3 regions of the Plantactinospora solaniradicis genome follow, and region 1 is predicted to be linked to each of the others. Evidence: riboswitches for the same ligand, from Rfam matches in the RefSeq annotation. Region 1 holds a riboswitch; each other region holds the start of a gene.
The links. A riboswitch is a leader RNA that binds a small molecule or an ion and turns the genes downstream of it on or off. The one in region 1 is predicted to bind cyclic di-AMP.

Region 1 (3,267 bases):
CCCGATCACCAGAACCGTGTCGTAGCCGGCCAGTTTCTCGGCGAGCGGGCCGATGGCCGGCGGCAGCAGCCCCTGGAACTGCGGGTGGTCCTGCGGAAAGCCGATGCGGTCCGCGAACGGCGGCTGCCAGACCGGTGCCCCCAGCCGTTCGGCCAGGGCGACGGCCTCGGCCCAGCCGCCGCTGCGGTCGATGCCGGCGCCGATCACCAGCATCGGGTTCCGGCTCCGCGCCAGGATCTCGACGAACTTGGCCAGTACCTCCGGATCGGGCGCGACCCGGGTGCTCACCCGGCGTACCACCGGAGGGCCGGAGGCCGGCTCGTCCCAGTCGTCGAGCGGCAGCGACAGGTAGACCGGGCCGGCCGGTGCCTGCACGGCGGTGGCGTACGCCCGCATGAACGCCTCCGGGATGTCCTGGGCACGCAGTGGTTCATGGCTCCATTTGACGTACGGCTCGGGTAACTGGGTCGGGCGCACATTCGTCAGCATCGGTTCGAACAAATTCATCGTCCGGGTCTGTTGGCCAGCGCTGACGATCATCGGTGTCTTGTTGTGCCAGGCGGTGACGAGGCTGCCCATTCCGTTTCCGGTGCCGGGTGCGGTGTGCAGGTTGACGTGTACGGGTCTTCCGCTCGCCTGGGCGTAGCCGTCCGCCATCGCGACCGCGGAGGCCTCCTGGAGGGCCAGTACGTAGGTGAAGTCGGCCGGAAAGTTCTTCAGGAATGGCTCCTCGGTCGACCCCGGGTTACCGAACACGGTGGTCAGGCCGAGGGAACGGAGCAGGTCGTAGGTCGCTTCGTGCACCGTTGTCATCGGATGGAGCCTCCTGGAGTCCTCGTCCCACGGGCGGACCACCGGGCTAACCCGCTCATTTCCGTCATACCGTACGCGTACATGATCATGCCGCTTTATCCGTACGGCCCGTCGGCGGCCCGAAGCGGGGGACGATCGGGCGAAATCGCGGCGTCGGTCACTGTTTCCGCTGCTGAGAGGGGTTGGCATGGACGGAACCGGGCCAGTAATGTCGGCGGGTCTGGTCCGGCCCATTGGTTGCCATGCGGGTGACACCGGAGCAGACCCGTCGAGTCGTTAAGTAACGAACCGGGGACCCACAGTTATCTGGGGTGAATCCGCGAGCCACGGCCCGCGGTAGGGCGGCCTTCCCGCCCGAATCCGTCAGCTAACCCGGTAGGCGGAGTCGGAAGGAGAACCTGTACGTGCCGTACCCCCCGGGCTCCGGCCCATCCCCCCAGCTCAATCGCTTCACCGCGCGCCGACTACCGGTTGCCGTGCCCCTGCCCCCGGCCCCCCGGCCCGAAGCGGGTCGCTGACCCCGGCCAGATAGCGGTTTGTGACGCGAGGACGGCTCGGGGCCGCTGGCCCCGGTGAGCTTCTCGGCCCCCGGTGAGGCCCGGCCCCGGTGCGCAATGCGCCGGCCGGCCCGCAGCGGCTCGGAGATGGTGCCGAACCACGGTGTGCCTTGGACGGCCAGGCCGGAAGAACTGTTTCCGCGCTGATAAGCGTGGCATCGCGTCGCATTCTCGACAGCGGATAGAAACGACGCGTGACCGGTCGAATTCAAACGACTGGTAACGCGTATTTCCCTGGAGGATCACGTTGAACCATCCCGTTTACCAGCGGCTCAGAAATGCCACGTCCGGAGGCCGTACCCGGCTCGCGCTCGCCGCGGCCGTGGTCGCGGCGGCGGCGTCCACCACCGGCGTCGCGCTGGCCTCGACCGGGCAGTCCGCGACGCCCACCGACACCTCGACCGTGGCCGTCGCGGAACTGGGCCGGTCCGCCGCCCAGGCCGAGGCGGCGGAGACGACCGCACCGGGAACGGCCGCGCCGGCCAGCCCGTCGGACCCGGCGACCGCCGAGCCGACCCGTGCGGCGTCGAGCGCGGCGAAGGCGGCCCCGACCAGCACCCCGAGCAAGCGGCCGGCGCCGCCGGCCAGCAAGGTGCTCGACTACCAGTTCCAGGCCCAGATCAACGGCTGGTACTGCGGCCCGGCGGCCACCCGGATCGCCCTGACCGTCCGCGGCGAGCGGCCGAGCCAGGACGAGGTGGCCGGTGACCTCGGCACCACCATGAACGGAACGAACTCCGCCCAGGACACCACCCGGGTGCTCAACAAGGTCATCGGCACCGACTTCTACCGGAGCACCATGCTCTCCGGTGGGGCGGCGAGCCCGGCCCAGATGGACCAGCTCCAGGCCGACGTCGTACACGCGGTCACCAACGGGTACGCCGTGGTGGCCAACATCGCGGGCTCGGCCACGGATGTCGACGGTGGCTGGCACGGCTACCCCGGCGGCCACTACCTGACCGTGGTCGGCTACCGCGACGACGGACGTACGGTGAAGATCGCCGACCCGGCCATCCCGGGCGACGACAGCACCTACTGGATGACCACCATCGACCTGGCAAACTGGGCAGCCACCCGGGGCTACTCGTCCTGACCCGGTAGCGCCGGTTCGGTTCCGTCCGCCGGCCCACCTCATCCGTCCGTGCGTCCCGTGCCGACGCGGGCGGATGAGTGGGCCGGCGGACGTCGTCCGGCACCCATTCGACACTGTTTCCGACTTCCTGCCCGGATCCGGGCGGCGCCGGCCGAGCCGGACGCGAGACGGCCTCGCGGCGCGGACCCGTGCCGGAACCCGGGCCGCCGTCAGGCCGCTGGCGCCGGGGGCAGGGTCGTCGGCGCCGGCGCCGGCGCCGCGGGCGGGGTCGTCGGCGTCTGGCGCCCGACGACGAACTCCCCGTACTCGGCGACCGGGGTGAAGCCGAGCCGTCGGTACAGCGCGATCGCGGCGACGTTGTCCGCCTTGACGTTCAGGGTCACCTGGTCGACGGTGTCCAGCAGCCGCCGGCAGAGCGCCGCCACCGCCGCCGTGGCCAGTCCCTGCCCCCGGACGCGGGGGTGGGTGGTGACGTTGCCCAGGGCGCTCACCCGGTACTTGGGGGACCAGACGTGCACCCCGGCCACCGCGAGCAGTTCGCCGTCGCGACGCACCCCGACGTACTGGCCGGTCTCGATCATCCGCTGGTCGAACCAGTTCTCCGGGTAGGCCGCCGCGTAGAGCACGGCCAACTCGGGTACGTCGGCCGGTCCGAGCAGCTCGCCGGCCGGCGCCACCCGGTCCAGCCTGCCGGCGTCGGTGAGGGCCATCTTCAGGTGCGTGCCGCGCGGCTCGACCCCGAAGTGTCGGGCCAGCACCGCCTCCCCGCCCGGCGACAGATGGGCGTCGAAGCGCCGCGGGAGC
Region 2 (3,267 bases), on a different contig from region 1:
GGGTGCATCCGCAGGTGGAGGGCTTCACCCGGTTCCAGGAGTGGGACTTCGCCGGTACGCCCCCGGAGCAGTACCCGCTGCTGCTCAACTATCCGTACTTCGACCTGTACCGGAAACAGGTGATCAAGCAGGCCGATCTGGTGTTGGCGATGCACTGGCGGGGGGACGCGTTCACCGACGAGGAGAAGGCGGCGAACTTCGCCTACTACGAGCGGCGCACGGTCCGCGACTCGTCGCTGTCGGCGTGCACCCAGGCGGTGCTGGCGGCCGAGGTCGGGCACCTGGAGTTGGCGCACGACTATCTGGGCGAGGCCGCCCTGATGGATCTGCACGACCTCAACCAGAACACCCGGGACGGCGTACACGTCGCCTCGCTGGCCGGCGCCTGGATCGCCCTGGTGGCCGGGTTCGGCGGGCTGCGGGACCACTTCGAGACGCTGGCCTTCACCCCTCGACTGCCGAGCCGGATCGACCGGTTGGAGTTCTCGCTCCGCTGGCGCGGGGTGCACCTGCGGGTGGACGTGCGGTCGCACGAGGCGACGTACGTGCTGCGGGACGGTGATCCCGACGACGTCATGGAGTTGCTGCACCACGGTGAGCTGCTCCGGGTCACCTGCAACAACCCGGTGACCCGGCCGGTGCCGCCGATCGAACCGTCCGGACCACAACCGGCGCAGCCGGCCGGTCGGGCACCGGTGCGACGGACCCCGGAGCACGAGCCGTAGGCCGACCCGGGCGCCGTCCGCCTCCGCCTCCGCCTAGAGCAGCGACAGGTGTACGTGGTTCGTGTGGTCGCTGGACGGGTCCCCGTGCGCACCGCCGTACGACTTCCAGCCGGTCGTCGGCAGCCAGATCTGCCGGTACCAGATGACGTAGAGCACGCCCAGCAGGTCGGCGTTGCGGACGAAGAAGGCGGCGAGGTTGTTGCCGTAGGTCCGGTCGGGTCCCTTGGCGTCCCCGCCGAACCCACCCGGCAGGGCGGAGAAGTCGCAGGCCCGGCCCTTGGGGTGCTCGTACGGCCCGCCGGAGCGGTAGCACGAGGTGAACCGGGTGAAGCCGGCCCGGCGGGCCTCGGTGAACGCGTGCAGCGTGCGTGGGCTGACGCAGCCCGGGGTGGTCGGATCGGGCTGGTTGCACGACTGCGGCGGCCAGGAGCCGTCGCTGTTGCGTGGCGCCGACCGGGCGACCGGTGAGTTGGCCACCACGAAGCCGCCGGTCGAGGCGCCGCCGACCAGCGCCAGCGCGCGTTCGGCCGCCTGCCTCTGCCGCAGCATGATGGAGAGCTGCCTGCGTTCCTCGACGACCTCGGCGTCGAGTGCCAGCTTCGCCCGGGCGGCCCGGTCCCGGGCCTGCCCCAGTCGACGCAGCGTGTCGTTGTCCCGCATGGCCACGACCTCCAGCCCCCGGGCGCGCTCCAGGAACTCGTCGGCCGAGCCGGCGTGCAGCAGCGCCAGCACCGGGCCGATCCGGCCGGTCTGGTACGCGTTGCGGGCGACCAGTTCGATCTGCGGCCTCAGTTCGGCTATCCGGCGCTCGACGCGGACGAGTTCGGCGGCCAGCTTCGCCTGCCGGGCCTTGGCGTTCGCCAGCGCGTTCCTGGCCTGTAGATAGCCTCGTCCGGTGGATTCGAGCACGTCGCGGAGCAGTGGCGTGTCGCCCTCGTCGCCGAGGGTGGCGGGGTTGTGTGCCGCCGCCGCGCCGGGTCGGGCCGCCGCTCCGGCGAGCGCGCCGACCGTGGCGAGCAGTGCCAGGACCAGCGGTAACCGCCGACGTCTGGATCCCGTCATGCATGTCCCTCCGTCGGCCGCCTACCGGGTTAGCTGACGGGTTCGGGACGGAACAAGTCCCTACCGCGGTCGCGGACTCACCCCACCTACCTGGGTCCCCGGCTCACCCGAAGGTGATTCGGCGGCGGTCGCGCCGGCACGGAGGGGACGCCACCGGGCGAAACCGGGGTCAGCTTACCGGACCAACCGGGTCAATGTGGTGGAAGTGAGCGGCCGGGCGTGGAAAATGCGCCTGGTTCGGGTGCCCCTACAACCCCGCCGTCCGATCAACTTTCGCTGCGGTGTGGGTCAGGCGAACGTTGTGGGGCTTGTGCGTCGACGTGGCACCCGGGGGGTGGCTTTCGTGGCGGCTGAAGGACCGAAGTTGACCGGCGCGGCATCAAACCCTCAACCAGATCACGGACCACGCGACCTGACAGCCGGTCGTCCATGGAGGGTCAAAGGGGCGTACGTACCGTTATCTCTCGATGACAGGAGGATGGGAATTGTCAGCTCCCCGCGCTAAAGGATGTCTCGCAACTCGGTGAAAGCGTTGCCTGGCAACGGTGCTGCCGTCACCCCGCGAGGATGATGTTGTGGAGGTGGGCGATACCGGAAGCGGTGTCGGCCAATGTGCGGGCGGCGCGGCGGTAGTCGCGAAGGATCTTGAAGCACTTCATCCTGGTCAGGGCGTGCTCGACCTGCGCTCGGACGGTCCGGTGCTGCTTGTTCAGGTTGGCCTTCCAGTCGGGTAGCTCCCTGCGCTTCGCCGGCTGGTGGAGCTTGAGCCGCAGCAGGCGGACTTGCTGGACAGGATCGTTGCCGGTCTGCAGATCGCCGTCGCGGACCTCACGGCTGCGGCTGTGTTCCCAGTGCCGGCTCGTAGGCCGCACAGAGAATCGTTCGAGCTGGAGACTGGTAGTGACCCTGACGCGCCAGGCCTGTTCTCCTCGCTTCCGTAGAAAGGAAAATTGCCAGGTACTCTTCTTGGACGTGAGGAAGGACTGGCGGAATTCCTTAGCTTTCGGCGAGCTGCTTGGCTCGGCTGAGCAGTGAATCCAGTTCGGCGTCGGAGAGGTTTGCCTCGACTAGGACCTTATGTACGGCGAAGGTTTGCACTCTGCCAAGCATCTCCGGCGGAGCCTCAAGATCCACCGAAGAGTCCAAGACTGCGAAGATGGCGTTCTCGGCCTGCCCGGCATCGATTTGATCGGCTACATCTGCGTTATCGGATCGCAGTTCGGCTACGAACTGCCTGATCGCACGGTCGTCACGCCTCCCGTCGAAATGTAGATCGATTGCGTAGAAGAAGGCGGCGCTTAGGAAAGCAGCAAATCCGTCCCAGCCGTCTTCGTTGAGTTGAGCTTCGATTCGATCATTTGCCGTGTAGTCATCCCGCACGAATGTGCGGATGTAATCAACTATCTGTGGCCTGATCTTCATTTGATCGTTTCCTCTCGCGACGCTTTCTTGCGCTTTGAACAGCCACTCTGGCCGCTAA
Region 3 (3,267 bases), on a different contig from region 1:
GTCCGGGTCGATGGTGACCAGTCCGGTGCGGGAGGTGCCGGTGCTCCAGAACGGGGCCCGGAGCAGGTCGAAGTAGTGCGACCAGTCCCAGTACGGCCCGGGGTCCCAGTGCATGCCCCGGACGTTCGCCGGCAGGATTCCGGGCACGTTGTCGTGGCCGATGATGTGCTGGCGGTCCAGCGGGATGTCGTACCGGTCGGCGAGGTAGCGCACCAGCTTGGCCGAGGTGCGGTACATCGCCTCGGTGTACCAGGTGCCCTGCGCGGCGTAGCCCTCGTGCTCGAGCCCGATCGCCTTGGCGTTGACGTACCAGTTGCCGGCGTGCCAGGCGACGTCCTTGGCCTTCACGTGCTGCGCGATGTGCCCGTCCGCCGAGCGCAACGTGTACTGCCAGCTCACGTAGGTGGGATCCTGCACCAGGCGCAGCGTGGTGTCGTAGCTCCCCTCGGTGTCGTGGATGACGATGTACTCGATCTTCTGCCGTCCCGGCCGGTCGGACAGGTCGTGGTTGCCGTAGTCACCGGCACCGAACGCCTGGTACGGCGCGGGGATCCATTCGCAGGAGATGTCGCGCGGGCACTCCAACCCGTCCGGCCGGGCGGGTTTGCGCAGGCCGAGCCGGTCCAGCCAGGCTCGGGCCGGTACGAGTCCGGGGTGCGCGGCCAGGATGATCCGATGGCCGTCGTCGGTGGTCCGGGCCGCACCCTCGGTGATGGTCCGGAAGACCTCGTCGGCGAAGGTCCGCGCGGCGTCCGCACTGTCGCTGCCGGCGTACCGGGCCACCGCGCCGTACCAGGCCGCGGGGTCGCTGGTCCGGCCGGTCGGTCCGGCCAGCGCCTTCTGGTACGACGCGAGCAGCGCCGCCCCGCCCCGAATGTTCACCGCCGGTTCGGTCCGCAGTGCCCGCTCGTCGACCCCGGTCAGCGCGGCGGCGGCGTCGAGGGTCTGCGCACCCGGTGCCGGTGCCGCGCTGTCCCCTCCGGTGGTGGTTCCCTCGTCCGTGACGCTCGGGTGCAACGGTGCGGCGGGCCGGGCGCTGTCGCCACGCCGGTCCTCGCCGTGTTCGTGGGGCGGTCCGGCCAGCCCGTCGAGATAGGCGAAGTCGGTGAGGTGCATCGGGCCGTACCCGCCGCTGGTGCTCGGCGTGCCGGCGTTGGTGTCCCAACGAGATTCCAGATAGGAGACGCCGAGCAGAACGCTTTCCGGTACGCCGAATTCGCTCGCCGCGGCCGCGTACTCCTGTTGCCGGCCGTCGGTCGCCGGAGCCGCCGCCGGCGCGGGGCCGGACGGCACCAGCGCGACGGCGCCGACCACGGCGGTACCGAGCGCGATTCTCCTGCTCAACGGCATTGTCGTCCGAGGCATCGAACCTCCATTCGCCGGGGGTGGGCTTGATGATCACCCTCCACCCGGGACCGGCGTCCGTCAATAGCTGCCGGCCTCACTCATCACGATGTAGGAAATCTTCACCTATTTCAGAGGGCGTTCGGACGCTTGTTCGCTCAGTTTCGGACGCTTGTTCGCTCGCACCCTCAGCGAGCATCCCGATACGTAACGAATCGACTCGGATCACGGGTTGCGTTTGAATAACAGGCTTCTCTAATGTTGGGGACCGTCGGAGACGACGGCAGGCCGCCCAACCGGGCGGCGACGTCTCTACACCGCCGAATCGTCGAATATCAGCGAACCGGGGACCCGGGCACCATGGGGTGAATCCGCGTCAGCGGTAGGGCGAATCTCTTCCCGCCCGAACCCGTCAGCTAACCCGGTAGGCGGGCTACGGAAGAAGGAGTACGGACCCCGGTGGCTCCCCTTGCCCCGCGGTCGCAGTCCCTCCGGTCGGTAACGACCGGTGCCGGGACGGCGACACCGCCTTTGCGAAGGTCCATTCTCGTCGCCGCATTCGCCGTGCTGGCCAGCGTCGCCGTGCTGTTCGTGGGCACCACGCCGGCCCTCGCCGAACCCTCGGTGGCCGAGATCGAGAAGCAGATCGACACGGCCTGGCGCAAGCTCGAACCGATCGTCGAGAAGCACAACGCCACCCGGCAGGACCTGACCGCGAAGAAGGCCCAGGCCAAGACGCTCCGGAACAAGATCGCCCCACTCCAGACGCAGATCGACGCCGCGATGGACCGGGTGAGCGAGTTCGCCGTGGAGGCGTACAAGGGCGACAAGGCCTCGTCGATCAACGCCCTACTGACCAACAAGTCGCCGGCCGCACTCGTCGGCCAGCTCTCGGTACTCGACCAGTTCGCCCGCCAGCAGCAGCGCGACGTGCAGGCGGTGATCGACCTCAGGGACAAGTACGACGCCCAGAAGCGCCCGCTCGACACCCTGGTCAGCCAGCTCACCAAGACCGAGGCCGAACTGGCCAAGAAGAAGAAGGAAATCGACGCCGAGGTCGACCGGCTACAGAAGCTGCGGATCCAGGCGTACGGCAACGGTTCCGCCGGTCCGCTCGCCCCGGCACCCTGCCCGGCCACCTACCCCGGTGGCAACGCCGGCAAGGCGGTCAAGTTCGCCTGCCAGCAGATCGGCAAGCCGTACGTGTGGGGTGCCGAAGGCCCCAACTCGTACGACTGCTCCGGCCTGACCCTGGCCGCCTGGGCCAAGGGCGGCGTGTCGTTGCCGCACAACGCCCGCGCGCAGCGTGGGAAGGTCAAGTCGGTCAGCCGCTCCGAGCTCCGACCCGGTGACCTGGTCTTCTACTACGCCGACCTCAGCCACGTCGGGATGTACGTCGGAGGTGGTTGGATCGTGCACGCTTCCCGGGCCGGCGAGCCGGTCAAGATGAAGCGGATGGACGACGGCGAAATCCACAGCTTCGGCAGACCCGGCTGATCCAGTCCGTCGGTCGACCGGAAGCCGAACCCGGAAGACCGCACAGCACGTCGAGAGGCCCCCGTCGCAGTCGCGGCGGGGGCCTCTCGTATCGGTAGTACCCGGTAGTACCGCGGGCGGTGCGCAGCGCGGCGGTTCGGGTCAGCTCAGCGGGTGGGCCAGGTGTGCCAGTTCTGCCACGAGCGGCTCGGGGTCGGCCCGCGCTGCCCCTGGTAGCGCGAGCCGTAGACGGCCGAGCCGTACGGGTGCGCGGACGGCGACGAGAGCCGGAAGATGCAGAGCTGGCCGATCTTCATCCCGGGCCACAACCTGATCGGCAGGTTGGCGACGTTGGACAGCTCCAGGGTGACGTGGCCGGAGAACCCGGGGTCGATGAAGCCCGCGGTCGAGTGGGTGAGCAGGCCGAGCCGCCCCAGACTGGATTTG

Region 2: another riboswitch for cyclic di-AMP. It lies ahead of ACFP2T_RS20100 (coiled-coil domain-containing protein); the one in region 1 lies ahead of ACFP2T_RS35980 (C39 family peptidase).
Region 3: another riboswitch for cyclic di-AMP. It lies ahead of ACFP2T_RS23890 (C40 family peptidase); the one in region 1 lies ahead of ACFP2T_RS35980 (C39 family peptidase).

What each region holds. Positions count from the first base shown of each region.
Region 1 is NZ_JBHSPR010000046.1:12,829-16,095, reverse strand. It holds gene mdlC (benzoylformate decarboxylase) at 1-813, opposite strand, end outside; cyclic di-AMP (ydaO/yuaA leader) riboswitch at 1,070-1,210, shown strand; gene ACFP2T_RS35980 (C39 family peptidase) at 1,618-2,463, shown strand; gene ACFP2T_RS35975 (GNAT family N-acetyltransferase) at 2,673-3,267, opposite strand, start outside.
Region 2 is NZ_JBHSPR010000017.1:88,017-91,283, reverse strand. It holds gene ACFP2T_RS20105 (glycoside hydrolase family 65 protein) at 1-725, shown strand, start outside; gene ACFP2T_RS20100 (coiled-coil domain-containing protein) at 759-1,787, opposite strand; cyclic di-AMP (ydaO/yuaA leader) riboswitch at 1,791-1,921, opposite strand; gene ACFP2T_RS20095 (transposase family protein) at 2,342-2,563, opposite strand; gene ACFP2T_RS20090 (hypothetical protein) at 2,784-3,209, opposite strand; gene ACFP2T_RS20085 (hypothetical protein) at 3,184-3,267, opposite strand, start outside.
Region 3 is NZ_JBHSPR010000018.1:471,925-475,191, forward strand. It holds gene ACFP2T_RS23885 (N-acetylmuramoyl-L-alanine amidase) at 1-1,365, opposite strand, end outside; cyclic di-AMP (ydaO/yuaA leader) riboswitch at 1,653-1,791, shown strand; gene ACFP2T_RS23890 (C40 family peptidase) at 1,876-2,841, shown strand; gene dcd (dCTP deaminase) at 2,988-3,267, opposite strand, start outside.